DNA from 3 places in the Neobacillus sp. YIM B06451 genome. Region 3 is predicted to be linked to each of the others. Evidence: riboswitches for the same ligand, from Rfam matches in the RefSeq annotation. Region 3 holds a riboswitch; each other region holds the start of a gene.
What was found. A riboswitch is a leader RNA that binds a small molecule or an ion and turns the genes downstream of it on or off. The one in region 3 is predicted to bind cyclic di-GMP.
Positions count from the first base shown of each region.

Region 1 (5,512 bases), on a different contig from region 3:
TTAACGTAGTGTAGTAGTCTAACTGGTCTTTACTGATTTATATGAATTAAAACGAGAATTGATAAATAAAATCAAGTTGATTACTGAACTCCTGAATGAGGAATGAAATTTTCGAAAAAAGATTAAAAGTTTTTGAGAGGCGGGCTAAATGGTGTATAAAATGAACCCTGCATTTTTGTTGTTTCATGATGGAGAAAAACGAGCGATGTCAGAAGAAAGGGAAATGTTTTGTAAAAAAATTGGTGAAATAGAACTGATGAGTGGACGAATCGTAGCTTGTGATCCTTTTACTGGAATGGATGATGAGCCTTTTACAAAACAAGTTACCCCAGGAAAATATCCAGTCCTATTTAGCATTATTCGATATGAAAGTAAAGATGAACGGATTGCTTTTGCAATGATTAAATTCAGCAATAACAAAGTTTCTGCTTGGGAGATGGCATTGCAACCAGGACAGAATATAAATGAGTTGGAAGATGATGACGAATATTTTGGTTATGGAGTGGACTCTGGAACAGGCTGTTTCATGGATATAGAAACTAAGAATACTTTTCTTTCTTATGAAAATGAACCGCAAGATGAGGATCCAGGTTATGAGCTTTATCTCGATTTAGAAGACGAGTTTGATAAAGCATACAAAGCTACAAGAAGTTGGATAGTAACAACAATTAAAGACAAAGCAAGCATTGCAATGTTTTCAAGTGGATGGGGAGATGGCAATTATCCAAGTTTTTGGGGAATGGATGAAAATGGAGACATAGTTTGTTTAATAACTGACTTTCTTATAAGCTAAGCTATCCAGTGAATCTGATTACCTGAAAAAAGGGGTGGAATTTTGGAGAGTAATGCCGTGATTGAATTTGAAAATGAATGCAAAAAATATGATACTGCGCTAGAAGAAGGAAAGATCAAATATGCTAATAGAGCTGTCCATTACATTCACAAAAATTACTTAATATTGAAGGAACAAGATAGATTGCATGAGCTGATTCCTTTATTAGAAAATGATTCGCTGCATGTAAGGATATGGACTGCCAGGTACTTATTAAATGTCGCAACTGCTCAGGCAGAAAGAACTCTTAAACAATTGGAGAATGTTCGAAGACCAGGTATCGGTTTAAGTGCTACTGTAACCTTATCTGAATGGAAAAATGGAAACTTGACATTCTAGTGTTTGGATAACTTTTATTTTAATTTGTTGGGATCTACTTTTAAGGTGGGGTCTCGGGGTTGGGATGGAAGCATATTGTCCGTCGCTGGCGTGTACCGGGGAAGGTGAACGTTAGGTATTTGATGTCTGCCGGTTGAACAGTTTGCTTGTGGTATGGGCCGATTTTTCCACAAAAGAGCTGAATGGTTTAGGAGGAAACGATGAATAAAGAAGAGTTCGTAAAAGAGTTGGAAGAAATTATTGAGGATACGTTGTTTATCGGAGAATCTATTGACGATTTGAATGATGAAATAGCCCAAAATACTTTGTCAATTTCTTTGGGAAAAGATTTGGCAAGCGAGTTTGCAACTGAAGATTTACTTTCGTTTTTTCATCAAGTTCAAAACAATCGAAAACAACAGATTGTTAAAAACAGTGATCATAATATGATTTTATATGTATGGTTTGAGTGGCAATCAGCGAGGCTGCGGTTCGATCTAATATCGGATTTTCATAAGAGCCTGCCGTTTGGCCGTAAGTATAAGGTTATCGAGAATTTGGAGATTATCCTTGAGGAATTTTTGAAATTTCCTTTCCACGATGGAATACCGATTGAAGAAGTTGATGAAGAAGGTGCGGAAGACGAAGATGAGTTTGAGCCTTTTAATGTCTATTCGGTTGTGTTTACGAATGATTGAGAAGTTCAGGGGGACATAGTAATCCGTAAATAGAAATTAATAGAAACATAGTAAAAAAATCCTATTAATAATAGGTAAAATAGACTATAATAAAATAATTAAAATAATATTTGGGCAAACCATCTGAAAGGGTGGGACGCAAAGCTACGAGTCTAAGGCATTTGGCTATGATCGTCGGGCTGCACTTCTTTGTTTCTGTTTCATGCAGCCCAACAATTCATTAATTGTTGGGTTTTTGTTTTTCCCAAATAATAAGGAGGCTGGTTTAAAAAAGAAAATGATCGCTACCACTCTACTACTAAGTCAGATTGGCATACTTTTAACTTACGAGGAGAATTTTGATGAAACGGGCTAAATTTTTATTTTTAACAATCCTGATAGTTTCATTGCTGGCTTCTTGCAGTGATAGCGTTCAAAATGCGAACAATGGTGAAAAAAAGGGAGGGCAGGAGTTAGATAAACTTTCTGCCGAAGCTGCTATTCAAAAGGACTCAACATTAACTGAGATTCCACTTCTAGTTGGCGCGGAACCCCGCTGTTGTTTAGGAATTAACGTACAAAAAGCAGAAATGCAAACAAATCCTGACCTGCTTATCCTACAACTTGAAGTAAGGACTCTTTTAGGATTTCAAGAAGGTATAACGGATACGAATCTTTACTTAGGCTATAAGGACATGATTCCCGTATTTAATTTGCTGACGGAACAAGGAGTTTACCAAGGTTACTTACATGAGCCTCAAATTTTAAAAGAAGGTGAACCTAAGTCGATAAAAGTGATATTCGCCGATGTAAAGGGGAAACCATTAGGTTTGTCGGTAAGGAGAGTTTTTGAAGAATCCCAGGTGCAGGATGGCAGTTATCGTGATGCAGACAACCAGGGAACTTTCGCTTATTTAGAAGATGTAAATGAAGAAATGATGCTAAGAATTGGCAGGGGCTTATTCGATAAAGTAACGAGTATTGAATTGGCTAAAACGGAGGAAGAAGCATGGGAAATCCTGACTCCCCTTTTTGATCAAGATAGCCCTCCTGAAATATACAATGTTCTTTTTGATGAAATTACCTACGGAGATTACAGCAGTTACGAAATTAAGTACCTCGATGAGTCTGTTGAATTCAAAGACAAGGGAGCTTTTATACAATATGAGGCTTCCGTTGAAATTCACTTATATGGACAAAACGGAGCCCTTGCGAGAACAAAAGGGTTTGGAGTCAGTTCGTTAATCAGTATCTCTAAAGCAACCGGTAATTATATGTTTAGCGGCTTGGATTACGACTATTTAACCGGTACAGATTCCTATTGGGATGTTGGGGATTAATATACGAAAGAGTTAACGTTTAATTCAAGTATTTAAAGGGGCTAAAGGCAAACTGCTCCTAGTGTAAAAAAACTAATTGGAGGGGAAGAAATGAAGAGAGGAATTATTTCAATAGGCATCGCATTAAGTTTAGGATTATCAACATTTACCCCTGCAGCATTTGCGGCTGAAAAGCAAGAGGAAGTCGTTAAAGTGGAAACAGGCCTGGCTGATAAGGCTAAGGAATTAGCAAGCCCGTATATAAAAATAGGTCTTATCTCTGCAAGTGCAAGCTATGCTTTTGTAATGATTTCTGTCAATACATTAACACCTATAGGAGCTATTGGTACTGGATACCAAAGTGCAGATACGGTTATTTCACAACTTGCAAACATGGCTACAGATAATGTTAGTGGTATCTTTTATGGCACGAATGTTGATGCGGTGATTTTTGCTCCAATTAGTTGGCTTGAAACAATGCAAAGTATGAATAGCTATACAAATTATGTTGTCAATGTAAACGAAACATTAGCAAAGGAAGGCTATGTCGTTGCCATTGATACTTCTTCAGGTGCAGCGTTTGCTTTATCCTCAGCTGGAAATGGTTTTGGCAGGGTTGCTTATTTACAGAATCAGGTAGCAGAATTAAATGCCCAGGCTAGAGCGGAATTGGAAAAGGTGAGGGCTGAAATTGCTGCGAAAAATACACCTTCCGCAGGCACCACAAGTATGCAAGTTTTAAAAAATGCGAATGATGGATTGAATGATCTTCAGAAAACTTTAGATAGAATGTTCGCGGAACTAGAAGTTGAAAAAGCCGCACAACGGGAAAAATCAGCAAAAGCGGAGGCTGAAAGAAAAGCCTTATATGATAGCTTGAAGAAGACCAATTATGATTCTGCTTTGGAAAAAATCGGTTACCTACGAAATTCCCACGTTAGTAGCACGGTAAAATCTGCGATAGCAGCAATTAACCAAATAGAAGACAGTACACTGCGCCAAGAGGCACAGGTTCAATTCGACACTATTCTTAAAACAGCAGACGGGGAAAATAGTGTTATATACCAAAATGCCAAGAAACAATTAGAATTTGCAGCACGTTTTAAAAACAATGACCTTTATGTGAAGGAAGCCTATGAACTTATTCAATTGGTTCAGGATGAACAACTTCGCTCTCAGCTGCAAAATCAGTGGAATGCATTATACGTCAAAGAAGACCCTAACGTGAAACAAGCCAACAGATATATAGATTTGGCGAAAAAAACCAAGTATAGTGATTATGAAGCAAAGGCCTTGGAATATATCCTCTTAATTGAAAGTGACATTGATAGGGCGAATTATTTAGCAACCTGGAATGAAACTTTTATCGTTAACGGGGTAGATCCGATAATATCCAAGGCTGAAAAGAATATTGGAAATGCGAAAAAATATAAAACAACTGCTGCCTATCGGGAAAAAGCACAGTATTTTATTTCTTTGATACAAAATGAAGAAAAACGAACTGAGTTACAGAAAGAGTTGAATTCGATTTAAGTAATTGAACATTTGAATTGGAAGGGAAACCCTAACGGCGTTACCATTTTAGATTATTGCAATAGAAAAAATGCCTGCTCTTTTTGCGTAACGCAAACGAGCAGGCATTTTTATTCTTTGAGTGTAGCCGCTAGGTCCACCTTAGTTTTTATCCAGCCCCAATTTCTGTTTCATTTTGGAAAGGGCTTGGTCTAAGGGGACGTCTTGGACTAATGGTTCGTCGGTGTCCCATTGCTCGCCTTGTGGCAATTCGAATTGGAATCGCTCAGCATATGGGGCAGGGCGTCCCATGATATACTCAACGATTTCCTTTGCGATAAATTCCCTCGCTTCTTCTGGCGTGCGTTTACCTGTAACAATTTCATGCATCATGTTCAAGGACAATGTGTTGGCGCCTTCGTTATCGCAGTGGACGGAAACTTCGCCTTTTGTCCGGTCGATTACAATGCTTCCTTCCAACTGGGCGACGAGACCTACTTTATCGGCAGGTACATGATAATCGATGAATTGTTCAAGCACGTCGGTGTGCGGTTCAGGAAAATCATGAGGCACCTCGTCACGATAGGCAATTGTCCGTTTCCAAGGGCCGTTGTTATACCAGATTAATTTACTTGGAGTTGCTTCGTTTGGCGGTCCATAAAAATCCATCGTGTTTTGGGCGGCCATTTTGGACGTGGCTGGCCATTGTTCAATGATCTTCTTAGCGGTTTCCTTATCGACGGTTGTGGTCGACCCTTTTTCCCCGCCATTTTTAGTTGCATGGAGCTTCATATTGCTTACCATGGCGGTAGCAGCTAGTTTTAATCGGGCTTCTGTTGGCGCCTTGCTTGCAG
Region 1 is NZ_JAVFKJ010000002.1:110,559-116,070, reverse strand. Features, by position in the region: gene RB160_RS05110 (DUF4241 domain-containing protein) at 149-793, shown strand; gene RB160_RS05105 (hypothetical protein) at 851-1,171, shown strand; gene RB160_RS05100 (hypothetical protein) at 1,372-1,848, shown strand; cyclic di-GMP riboswitch class I at 1,952-2,035, shown strand; gene RB160_RS05095 (hypothetical protein) at 2,190-3,167, shown strand; gene RB160_RS05090 (hypothetical protein) at 3,258-4,679, shown strand; gene RB160_RS05085 (hypothetical protein) at 4,821-5,512, opposite strand, start outside.
Region 1: another riboswitch for cyclic di-GMP. It lies ahead of RB160_RS05095 (hypothetical protein); the one in region 3 lies ahead of RB160_RS14465 (DUF192 domain-containing protein).

Region 2 (5,512 bases), on a different contig from region 3:
GGGATGAAGCGATTGAGCAGGGATTGGTTGAGCATATATATTTCTCATGCGAGCCGCGTGAGAAGATGCTCATGCTTGAAAAAATAGCGAGGCTGAACGGGATTAAGGCGCTGGCGTTCATCAACGATATTACCGAAATTCCGTTTATTACGGCGAAGCTTCAATTCAAGGAGTTGTCCGTGGGCCTTTTGCATAGCGAGCTTGGAAAGATGGACAGGCAAAAGGCGATCAAGGATTTCCGCGATGGTAAAATTAAGATGCTCGTCGCCACCGATGTTGCCGCGAGAGGGCTTGATATCCCTGGCGTCACCCATGTCGTCCATGTTGATTTTCCGAGAGATATCGACCAGTACATCCACCGCTCCGGCCGTACAGGTAGGATGGGCGCGAATGGGACGGTCATATCACTCGTAACGGAACGGGAGGAGCGCGAGTTGAAGACGTATGGCCGAAAACTGAACGTTCCGGTGGAAAAGCGGATTTTTTACAAAGGGACCATTGCCGTTGAGAACATCAGGCAAATCGAACGATCGAAAAAGAGATAGGAACAGGGCGTCCACGGTTGGGGTGGGCGCTCTTTTGGTTTATCAGCAACCTTTTAATAAAAAGGATTCGCGGGAACTTTTATCGAATGTATGTACAAAGAGAGCAGGGGGGATTCTTATGCAAAATCCAAGGTTGAAAGAACTGCATGATACATGGCTTGAAGAAGCGACGATTGGCGATATGCAGGAAAAAATGGCGACCGGGGAACTTACGTCTAAGGAACTTGTGCTGATGTATTTATACCGGATTTCAAAGTATGACCGAAAAGGCCCGGAGTTGAAGTCGGTGATTGAGATTAACCCGGATGCGGTGCAAATCGCGGCCGCTTTGGATGCTGAGCGTGAGGTTTCGGGAGCGCGCGGACCGCTGCATGGGATTCCAGTGCTGATAAAGGATAATATCGATACGGGAGACCGTATGCATACGAGCGCGGGTTCGAAGGCGCTGGCCGATTCATATGCGCCGGTTGATTCGGAAGTCGCGCGCAGGCTGCGTGAAGCGGGTGCGGTGATTCTTGGGAAAACAAATATGACGGAATGGGCCAATTTCATGGCAATCGGCATGAAGAGCGGCTACAGTTCAAGGGGTGGCCAGACACTTAATCCATACGGCCCAGGCACCTTCGACGTTGGCGGTTCGAGCGCGGGTTCGGGTGCGGCAATTGCGGCAAATTTTGCTGCGGTTGCGGTTGGGACGGAAACCTCTGGTTCGATCCTCAATCCATCGGCGCAAAATTCGCTTGTCGGAATAAAGCCGACTGTCGGCCTGGTCAGCAGAAGGGGAATCATTCCGATTGCGCATACCCAGGATACGGCCGGCCCAATCGCAAGGACCGTTACCGATGCGGCGATTTTGCTAAACGTGCTTGCAGGCGAGGATGGAGAAGACCCGGCGACATTGGCGAGCAGGCTCGTCGGAATGGACTTTACAATCCATTTGGAAAAAGGGCTTTCCGGCAAAAGGCTCGGCGTTGCCCGGGAACATTATTTTGCCGAAGCCGGTGAAAAAAGGGCCGCTGTCGTCGACAAGGCGATTGAAAAGCTGAAATCACTCGGTGCGGAAGTGATTGATATAACGATTCCCTCCGCGAAAAAGCAATGGGATTGGGAGGTGCTCACGTTCGAGTTTAAGGCAGGGTTGAACGCCTACCTGAAAAGCCTTGGTCCAAACGCGAAGGTGCGTACGCTTGCGGATGTGATTCGGTTCAACAAGGAAAATGAAGCGGAAATGCTCAAATATGGCCAGGAAGTCCTCATCGGATCGGAGGCTACAAGCGGCGGATTGTATGAGGAAGCCTATATCCGTTCGCTCGAATTCAATGAGTACCATGCGAAAGATAACGGCATCGATTATGTGTTGTATGAGTATCAACTTGATGCGATAGTTTTCCCGCATGATGAAGGGGCGGACCTTTCGGCGCGGGCGGGCTACCCGACGGTTGTCGTGCCCGTCGGCTTCACGGAGGACGGCGAGCCGGTGGGCATTAGTTTCGCAGGGACGGCCTGGAGCGAGCCGGAGCTAATCCAAATTGCGTATGCGTTTGAGCAGGAAACCCATGCCCGGAAACTGCCTAACCTCGAGAAAGACGCTGCACATTGATTTATGATTTTTTAAAAAAACATCCCTTAAAACAATGAAGAAACTGCCACTCTACGATAAGAATAATCCAGTTTCCTTAGTCAAAACTAAACAATATCCTGAATAAGGAGATGTGGTTAGGATGGGTAGAAAGAAGTTGGGAAACCGGAATGCGCAAATCAATAACAATAAAAGTGTAGGCAAAACAAGTTCTGAGCTTGTAAAGTTTACAACCGGCCAGGACAGGCTAATTCGTAATCGGCCGAATGATGATTGATGCTCGATTGAACTTTGGAAGCCACTCCTATTGGGGGTGGCTGTTTTATGTTTATGGTTATATTGGTCTATTCTCCAATGGGCACAAAGGCGCTATACTACATACAGAAAAAGGCAAACCTGCCGAAAGACAGGGACGCAAAGCGATGGGCCTGCCCGGGAAACCGAATGGCTGCCACGCCGCCGGACTTCTTTTTGGATGTCTGGGACAATTCCAAAAAGGAGAGGAAAGAAGTCTATGCGTAAAGCTTTGTTGTGTGCAATTTTATTATGTATGGCGGCGGGGTCAATGGGAAATCAAATTGTAAAGGCTGAGGGGGTGCCGCGGGCAACCTGGCTGTGGGATACATCCCTTATCGAAACTCGGCCTGATGAGGTGCTCGCTTTTCTTAAGGAAAACAACGCAAACCAAGTTTTTTTACAAATCAACCGGGACATCAGCATGAATTCATACAAGCGGTTCATCAGCAAATCCTCAGCTTTAGGAATCAAGATTCATGCGCTTGATGGCGCTCCTGACTGGGTATCCGGGAAAGGCGGCGCGTATTTGAACCAGTTTATGGGGTGGGTTGCTAGTTATCAAGCAGGGGCCGCTCCGGAAGAGAAGTTCTCTGGAATCCATCTCGATTTGGAGCCGTATTTGTACAGTGGCTGGACGTCCAACTACAAAGCCACAGTGCTTGCCTATCAAACCCTTCTTTTAAACGCGAAGGCGCAGTCTGGCCAACTTGGCTTGCCTCTGGGTGCGGATATGCCTTTTTGGTTTGACGAGCATACTTATAACAATAAAATTGGTAAAGGCAATCTCGCCAATTGGGCCATTCAAACGGTTGATTTCCCGACCATCATGGCCTACCGCGACACGGCGCCGGCAATCACCGAAATTATCAGCAACGAAATCCGCATGGCGCAAAATGCGGGGAAAACGCTTATTGTCGGTGTGGAAACAGGCGCAAGTTCGGAGGGTAATTCCATCACATTCCATGAAGAGGGAAAAGCTTATATGGAAGGCGAACTTGCCGCGGTTGATGGCAGCCATGTTTTTGCCATCCATTATCTTGAAAGCTGGATGAATATGAAACCTTAATGTTTTGGGAGAACAGTTGCACCAGAGGGGGTAGCTGTTTTTTTTACACGGGTAATTCGGGAAATAAACAATTTTGAAAATTTAGATAGAGGCGAATCCATGAAATAATGGGTTGAATAATTGGAAAAATGGTCCGAATTCTTTAAAAAATGGGGTGAATAAAAGTCGGTGGCTGCTAATTAACAAGATTGTAAGTGAATTTAACCCGTTCTTTTTGTAAAAAGGTATAGTCCCGGCTGGGAAATTTGGTGATCATTCCATAAATAAAGGGTGCCTAACAAAAATGAGGCAAAGGGTATGTCCTCTGCCTCATTTTTTCATCCTTCCAGCTTTTTAAGGTCTTCGATTGCCGGGCCTTCGACAACTTCTCCGTTATAGGCGAATCGTGAGCCATGGCATGGGCAATCCCATGTCTTTTCGGCGCTGTTCCATTCGCACTCGCATCCAAGATGTGTGCACGTCGTATCAACAAGATACAGCTTCCCGGTTTCGTCCTTGTAGCCGCCGGCACGTTTGCCATCGACCAGAACAACGCCGCCTTGGCCAACCGACAGATCGCCAGGGAACTTAGGAATAAACTCCAACTTTCCTTTTACAAGATGGCCGGCTACAGACGCATTAAAGCTGACCGCCTTTTTTAACGCCGGGTCGAGCTCGAAGCGGGATGGGTGATAAAGTTTTTTATACGGGCTTTCAAGGTTCAGGACATAGTCCGTTAAAATGTGCCCGGCGAGCGTACTCGTCGTCATTCCCCACTTTTTATAGCCTGTTGCAACAAGGATGGTTTCTTCATCATCCTTTAATGGCCCAATATAAGGCAGTTTATCAAGCGTATCCAAATCCTGCGCTGACCAGCGGTACATATAGTGCCCGTTTCCCAACACATCCTCGGCGAATTTAGCGAGCGCAAGATAATGCTTCTCTGTATTCTCACTTTTCCCGGTACGGTGGTTCTCTCCGCCGATAATTAGCAGGTTATCCCCATCATGAGGCGTATAGCGGATTGAGCGGGTAGGAGAATCCGCGCTTATGTACATGCCGCCGGGATATTCCTTGTCCGTCTTCACACCAATCGCATAAGACCGGGACGCGTACATCCTTGCGAAATACAGACCTCTTTTATCAAAAAATGGCCAGTGCGAGGCGATAATGGCATGCCCGCAGGATATTTTCAGCCCATCCTTTGTATGGACAACGGTGCCGCCTTCAAGGGTGATATCCTTCGCGGTGGTATTTTCAAACACTTTGCAGCCGGCATCAATGGCTTTTTTCAAAAGCGCCCTTAAATATTTCAGAGGGTGGAACTGTGCCTGGTGTTTCATTGCGAGCGCATTTTTGACTTTGATGTTAAACGGGATGCTCTCGCGCAATTCGTGCGGAATGCCAAGCTTTTTATATGCTTCAGCCTCGGTCTCGATTTTCGATTTGTATTGATCGGTTTCGGAGTAAATGACCGCATCCTGGCTGCTGAAGTCGCAGTCGATGTTTTCTTCGTTAATGATCCTTCTGATAAAACCGAGCGCATCGGAATGGGATTCATAGTAAAGCTTCGCGTTTTCCTCGCCAAAATGGCTGATCAGCTCATCGTATAGCAGACCGTGTTGGGCCGTGATTTTTGCGGTCGTATGCCCTGTCGTTCCGTTCAGAACACTGCCGGCCTCGATAATCGCCACCTTTTTGCCTTGTTTAGAAAGCAGGTAGGCCGTTGTGATGCCGGTCATTCCCGCCCCGACGATAGCGACATCAACAGAAAGGTCCCCCTCAAGCCTGCTAAACTTCGGAAGGTCGATTTCTCGCCAATACGTTCTCGGATACTTTGGCGTCCTGCTTTGTCCGCTCATGTTATTCCTCCTTCATCTGATAAGTCCGAATAATGCAATCTGCAATTCACTTTATCCATTCCTTAGGGCAACTGTCCCTAAAGATTCGCTTGGTTCAACCTAACCATCTGCAGAAAACCACCGCTGATGGAAGCTTCACTTTATTGTTCCCTGTTTTGGGAAAATAAACTCAATAACTTGCCAG
Region 2 is NZ_JAVFKJ010000004.1:38,840-44,351, forward strand. Features, by position in the region: gene RB160_RS09910 (DEAD/DEAH box helicase) at 1-545, shown strand, start outside; gene RB160_RS09915 (amidase) at 664-2,145, shown strand; gene RB160_RS09920 (hypothetical protein) at 2,267-2,401, shown strand; cyclic di-GMP riboswitch class I at 2,504-2,588, shown strand; gene RB160_RS09925 (amidase) at 2,690-3,487, shown strand; gene RB160_RS09930 (FAD-dependent oxidoreductase) at 3,805-5,328, opposite strand.
Region 2: another riboswitch for cyclic di-GMP. It lies ahead of RB160_RS09925 (amidase); the one in region 3 lies ahead of RB160_RS14465 (DUF192 domain-containing protein).

Region 3 (5,512 bases):
CTTCTGTTGTTGGCTGACGTGGCAGGTCCGACTGTAAACCTATGGGAAACGTATAAAGCTGACGCGCAGCAGGCACTTGCTGTATATGGAAATGGTTCGTTTCAGGAAATTACAGAAATGAGGATATCCGAATGGATCTTTCTCAACAGCCCTGAGACTATCCCAATCACATTATTCTCTATATTGCCACTCTTTTTGTTTGGAGCGGCGGTTGCAAAGCTCAGATTGCTTGAAGAGTCTGGGAGGCATTTGAAGAAATTCAAGGCTGCCGCGTTTGGGTTGCTGCTACCTGCGATGGCCCTGAAAACGTTGCCGTATTATGGGTGGGAGGGCTACAGCGCGGAATTTTTCCAGGACTTTTTTGGAGGCCCGCTTTTGGCTCTATGCTATGCGGGGATGATTGTCTTGGGAGCCGGAAAATTCGAGGCCGTGGCTGGCTGGCTTGCCAATGTCGGAAGAATGTCGATGACCAATTATTTGTTTCAGTCGATATTGTCGACATTTATTTTTTATGGGTATGGCCTCGGCCTTTATGGTAAGGTTTCAGCCGCACAAGGAACCCTTCTTGTTTTCGCCGTTTTCTTTATTCAAATCGCTGTCAGCAGCATGTGGATGAAAACATACCGGTATGGCCCGGTGGAATGGCTGTGGCGGAGTTTCACGTATTTCAAAGTCCAAAAATTGCGGAGGAGGGGGAATGCGTGAAAAAGATTGCGATAATTGGGAGCGGAGGGGCCGGAAAAAGTACGCTTGCCAGGAATCTTGGCAAAACGCTTGGTTTGAAGGTATACCATTTGGACGCCCTTTTTTGGAAGCCGGGCTGGGTTCCGATGGACCGGACCGCATTTATTCGCTTACAAAATGAAATCATGGATGAAGAAACATGGATTATCGATGGTAACTTCGGCTCTACGATGGATGCCAGGTTGGAAAAAGCTGATACGGTTATATTCCTCCATTATTCAACCATCCGCTGTTTAATTGGGATAGTGAAAAGAAGGATTCAGTACCAAGGAAAAACAAGGCCGGATATGAGGGAGGGCTGCCAAGAAAAGCTCGATTGGCAGTTCATCACCTGGGTCGCCGGATATAACCGGAAAAAGGCTCCGTCCATCCTTGGTAAGCTTCATAAAATGCGTGATAAACAAATTTATATATTTACCCGCCCTTCGGAGGCTGAAACCTTTTTAAGGGGGTTAAGTGAAAAAAATAATACAAAAGTACTAGGTATTTTTAGTTAAAATAGTTAATTAGTACTATATCCAACCAAATATAAACATTTTATGATGTGAGTAAGAGAACAGTCGACAAGATATGCGCGCTGTATCTCGATAAAGGCAAAGCTGATGAAAATCAGTGACGCAAAGCTACAGGGGCTAAGGCACGTTTGTGCTATGCCAGCCAGTTACCGAAAGATCAGGGTGCATCATAGGTGTGTTTATTTACCAATGACCCCCCTTTCGGTAAAGGCGGGGTCATTTTATTTTCAGGAGGTGACGAAGGTTGAAGGTCGTGAATCTGTCGAATGGGACGGAAATTGCAGAATCGGTAGACAGCGCCGACAGTTTTTTCAAAAGGCTAAAGGGCCTGATGTTTACAAAGGATCTGCCCGCGGGTCACGGCCTGCTCATACAACCCTGCCAATCCATCCACACATTCTTCATGAATTATCCAATCGATGTTGTGTATTTGGACGGAAACAACATCGTCGTGGGCATTGACGAAAATATGGCGCCCTCAAAGATTGGAAAGGTTCGCCGGAAAGCCCGCTCAGTACTAGAATTGCCGGCGGGTACCATTCAGAATACGGACTTGAAAGTGGGACATTGTTTATCTATCAAATAATAAAATTTAAGGAGCTAATCAAACATGATGAATAAAATGAAAGCATTGCTAACTGAAGAACAAGGACAAGGCATGACTGAGTACGGTTTGGTTTTGGGTGTTATTGCGATTGGGGTAGTTACAATTCTCATCACATTTAAAGAGAAAATTATAGCAATATTTACAGATGTAACAACTGAGATTGAAAAAGTAAATCCGTAATTTTTTCCAAAAACAATAATAGAAGATTTATTATTATTCAATTGGTTGAAAATCAACTGCAAGGTATCAGTGGGCACGAAAACCTTTTGTTCAATCTATATAATTCAAATGAGTATTTTGTAATGTAGTAGGAAAGCCTTGCGTTCAGGAGTCAACGTGGGGCTTTTTTCAATCAGAGATTTGCCCGGAAAAGAGGTTTTTGGAGTGATAAACGCCATTTTACTGTTTCTGCTCCTGGCCATCTGTATTGTCACAGATGTGAGGGAGCGGAAAATCTATAACAAGGTCCTGCTGCCTTTCCTGATTGTGTCACTGGCGGTAAATGGGCTGGCAGGCGGGATGGAAGGATTGACGAACTCTATTCTCGGTCTCCTTGCGGGTTTCGGGATCCTTCTCATTCCTTACCTGCTGGGTGGAATGGGGGCTGGGGACGTAAAACTCCTCGCCGTAATCGGAGCTCTAATGGGAGCCAAGTTTGTCGCGCTATCAGCGATTTATATGGCGCTTGCTGGCGGGGTTTTCGCTTTAGTTCTTATCGTGTTCCGCAAAAGCGCGAAACAATTATTAAAAGGGGTTTTTTATTCATTTACCGGATTGTTGAACGGATTGAAAATTCCCCTCATGTACGATAAAGATGCAATGAAACAGACATATCCATATGGAGTTGCAATCGCGGTTGGCGCCGCCATTCAATTTTTCCGGGCCGGGATGATTTTATGAGGAAGAATGAATCCGGCCAATCATTGGTGGAGACAGCCCTTGTCCTTCCCCTTTTATTGTTGTTGGTCGTCGGGATCATTGACTTTGGCAGAGTAACATACTCTTATGCCCACCTCCACATGGCCGCCCAGGAAACAGTCCGCAAAGGAGGGCTGGGGAGGTCGGATGCAGAAATAGCATCCTTCGCAAAAAATTATGTCCGCCTTGGGGATTCGAGCAACCTAATTGTTGAAATCACTCCACCTGGCTCAATTCGGAAATCCGGTGATTATGTGAAGGTGAAATTGAAATATCCAATAAAACTGTACACCCCGTTTTTGTCCAGCCTCTTTCCAACCCCGCTTTATGCGCAGACTGATTCTACAATCCGAGTTGAGTAGGAGGCACGGATCATGGGGAATTTTTTAAAAGAAGAAAAGGGAGTCGCCATCATCTACGTCGCACTTGCCATGGTGGCATTGCTTTGCATCACTGGGCTCGCCATTGACGGCGGATTGCTTTATATGACGAAAAGCAAGCTTCAAAAAACCGCGAATGCCGCAGTACTATCCGGTGCCCAGGAGCTAACCAATTCAGAGGAACAAGTCAATAAAGTGGTGAATCGAATCCTCGCCGACCACGGAGAATCTAGTTCCAGGGAAAGCCTGCTCATCGTGAAAGACAAAAAAGTGCGGGTGGTCCTTTTAAAAAAAGTAAAGCCTGCTTTCGTGGGATTGTTCGGGTTTGAAACAGTCGATGTCCGGGCCTCGGCGGCTGCATCGCTCGCTCCAATGGGAAGGGCAGCGGGAGTCGCGCCGCTTGGCGTACACGAAGATACTCCGTTGAATTATGGCACGGTTGTCAAATTAAAAACAGACTCATCAGGTTCGGTGAGTGGGGTTTTCGGCGTCCTTGCCCTCAATGGCCCCGGTGCGAAGACTTATGAAGAAAATCTTCGTTACGGGTATCAACAGGAAATTAAGGTGGGTGAAATTATCCCAACCGAGACAGGTAATATTGCGGGTAAGACGAGGACGGTTGTCCAGGAATTGATTAATGGATGCACCTCAGCTATCGGGGATTTATCCGACAGGGATTGCTCAAGGGTTATCCTGATACCCGTTTACAAGCCATACCAATTCGATTCAAACCAGCTAAAAAATATCCAAGTAAAAGGGTTTGCCTATTTTTATATAACAGAACCAATGAGTAACACTGATACATCCATTACTGGGATGTTCATTAAATGGCCGGGTACCGGTTTTTATGAAGAAGGCAGCATTGACCGTGGCGCTTATGCCATACGGTTGACAGAGTAGGTGGAAAAATGCGATCAAAAATGGTATTAGTGCTGGCCCTCGCCATGGGCATGATTACGACAGTGTTGTTTTACCAATACATGGCGAAGTTTGATAAAAAGGAAACGACTTCCGCGCCGTTGGCGGAAATCGTCGTCGCGAAAGAAAGAATCGATAAGAACGAAAAAATAACAGCAGAGAAACTTGAGGTCATCCTGGTTTCTGAAGACAGGGCCTTGCCGCAAGCGGTGCCTTCCATTTCTCAGGCGGAGGGAAAGCTTGCTGACGCCATGATAGAAAAGGGCGAACCGATTCTTGCCCACAGGCTCGTTTCCCAAAATGAAGAAACGGTATATGTTTCCCGTAAGGTGAGGGAAGGGTACCGGGCTGTATCCGTTTCCTTAAATCTGCCACAGTCAGTTACAAATCTGATCGAACCTGAAGATGACGTCGATGTGATTTTTGCTAAAGAAGATAAAAAAGCAGCCGACGCTCCTGATTTCAGGACGAATATTTTGCTGGAAAAAGCAAGGGTATTGGCTGTCGGCAGGAAAATTATCCTGCCGGAAAACACGAAGGAACCTTATGTTGAATATACGGCGGTTACGCTCGAAGTGAAGCCGGAAGATGCGGTAAAGCTTGTCAAGGCATCACAGGAAGGAATCGTCCATTTAATGCTGCATACGAGGCCTGTTTTGAAAGCTGATTCAAGTCCTTCGGAAGGAAATGAGAGTTAATTGATGGAAGGTGATGGAGATGGCGGGGTTTGATGAAAAGACAACAAGAGAGGGCGGCGCTCCGAAAACCCGCGGAAAAATGATTGCCGTCTGCAGCGCTAAAGGTGGGATTGGCCGGACGATCCTCTCCGTCAATCTTGCTGTCTCATTATCCAAACGAAATCACTCCGTCGCTGTTCTGGATGGCGATTTTCAATTCGGGGACGTTTCACTGGCAATGGATTTGCAGCACACGTTTACAATCAAGGAGGCGATGGACGGCTTCGGTTCGCTTGATGAACATCGCCTTGAGGAATATTTAAGTGTCCACGGTAGTGGGGTGCGCGTCCTGCCTGCGCCCGAACGCCCAGAATATGCCGACCTCCTTACTAAGGAGGCGGTTTCAAAAATGGCGGATTTTCTGCTGATGAAACATGATTTTGTTGTCTGCGATACTGGCGCGGGGTTGAATGAACATACGCTTAATCTGATCGAAAAGGCGGATGAAATCCTTGTTGTCGCGACCCTTGAAATGGCCGCGATGAAAAACACGAAACTTCTGCTGGAGACGCTCGATATCCTGGGGCTTCGTGACAAGGTCCGCGTTGTTTTGAATCGGGCCAATATGGAAAGCGTCATAAAAGCAGAGGATGGGGCAAGGATCCTCGGGGAGGAAGCGCCCATTTATATCCCGAATGACTTCCAGACATGCTCGAGGTCCCTCAATATGGGGAGCCCATTTGTACTAGCGAA
Region 3 is NZ_JAVFKJ010000008.1:52,528-58,039, reverse strand. Features, by position in the region: gene RB160_RS14475 (DUF418 domain-containing protein) at 1-705, shown strand, start outside; gene RB160_RS14470 (DNA topology modulation protein) at 702-1,241, shown strand; cyclic di-GMP riboswitch class I at 1,327-1,413, shown strand; gene RB160_RS14465 (DUF192 domain-containing protein) at 1,513-1,845, shown strand; gene RB160_RS14460 (Flp family type IVb pilin) at 1,870-2,046, shown strand; gene RB160_RS14455 (A24 family peptidase) at 2,251-2,766, shown strand; gene RB160_RS14450 (TadE/TadG family type IV pilus assembly protein) at 2,763-3,146, shown strand; gene RB160_RS14445 (pilus assembly protein TadG-related protein) at 3,159-4,064, shown strand; gene cpaB (Flp pilus assembly protein CpaB) at 4,073-4,780, shown strand; gene RB160_RS14435 (CpaE/TadZ family protein) at 4,800-5,512, shown strand, end outside.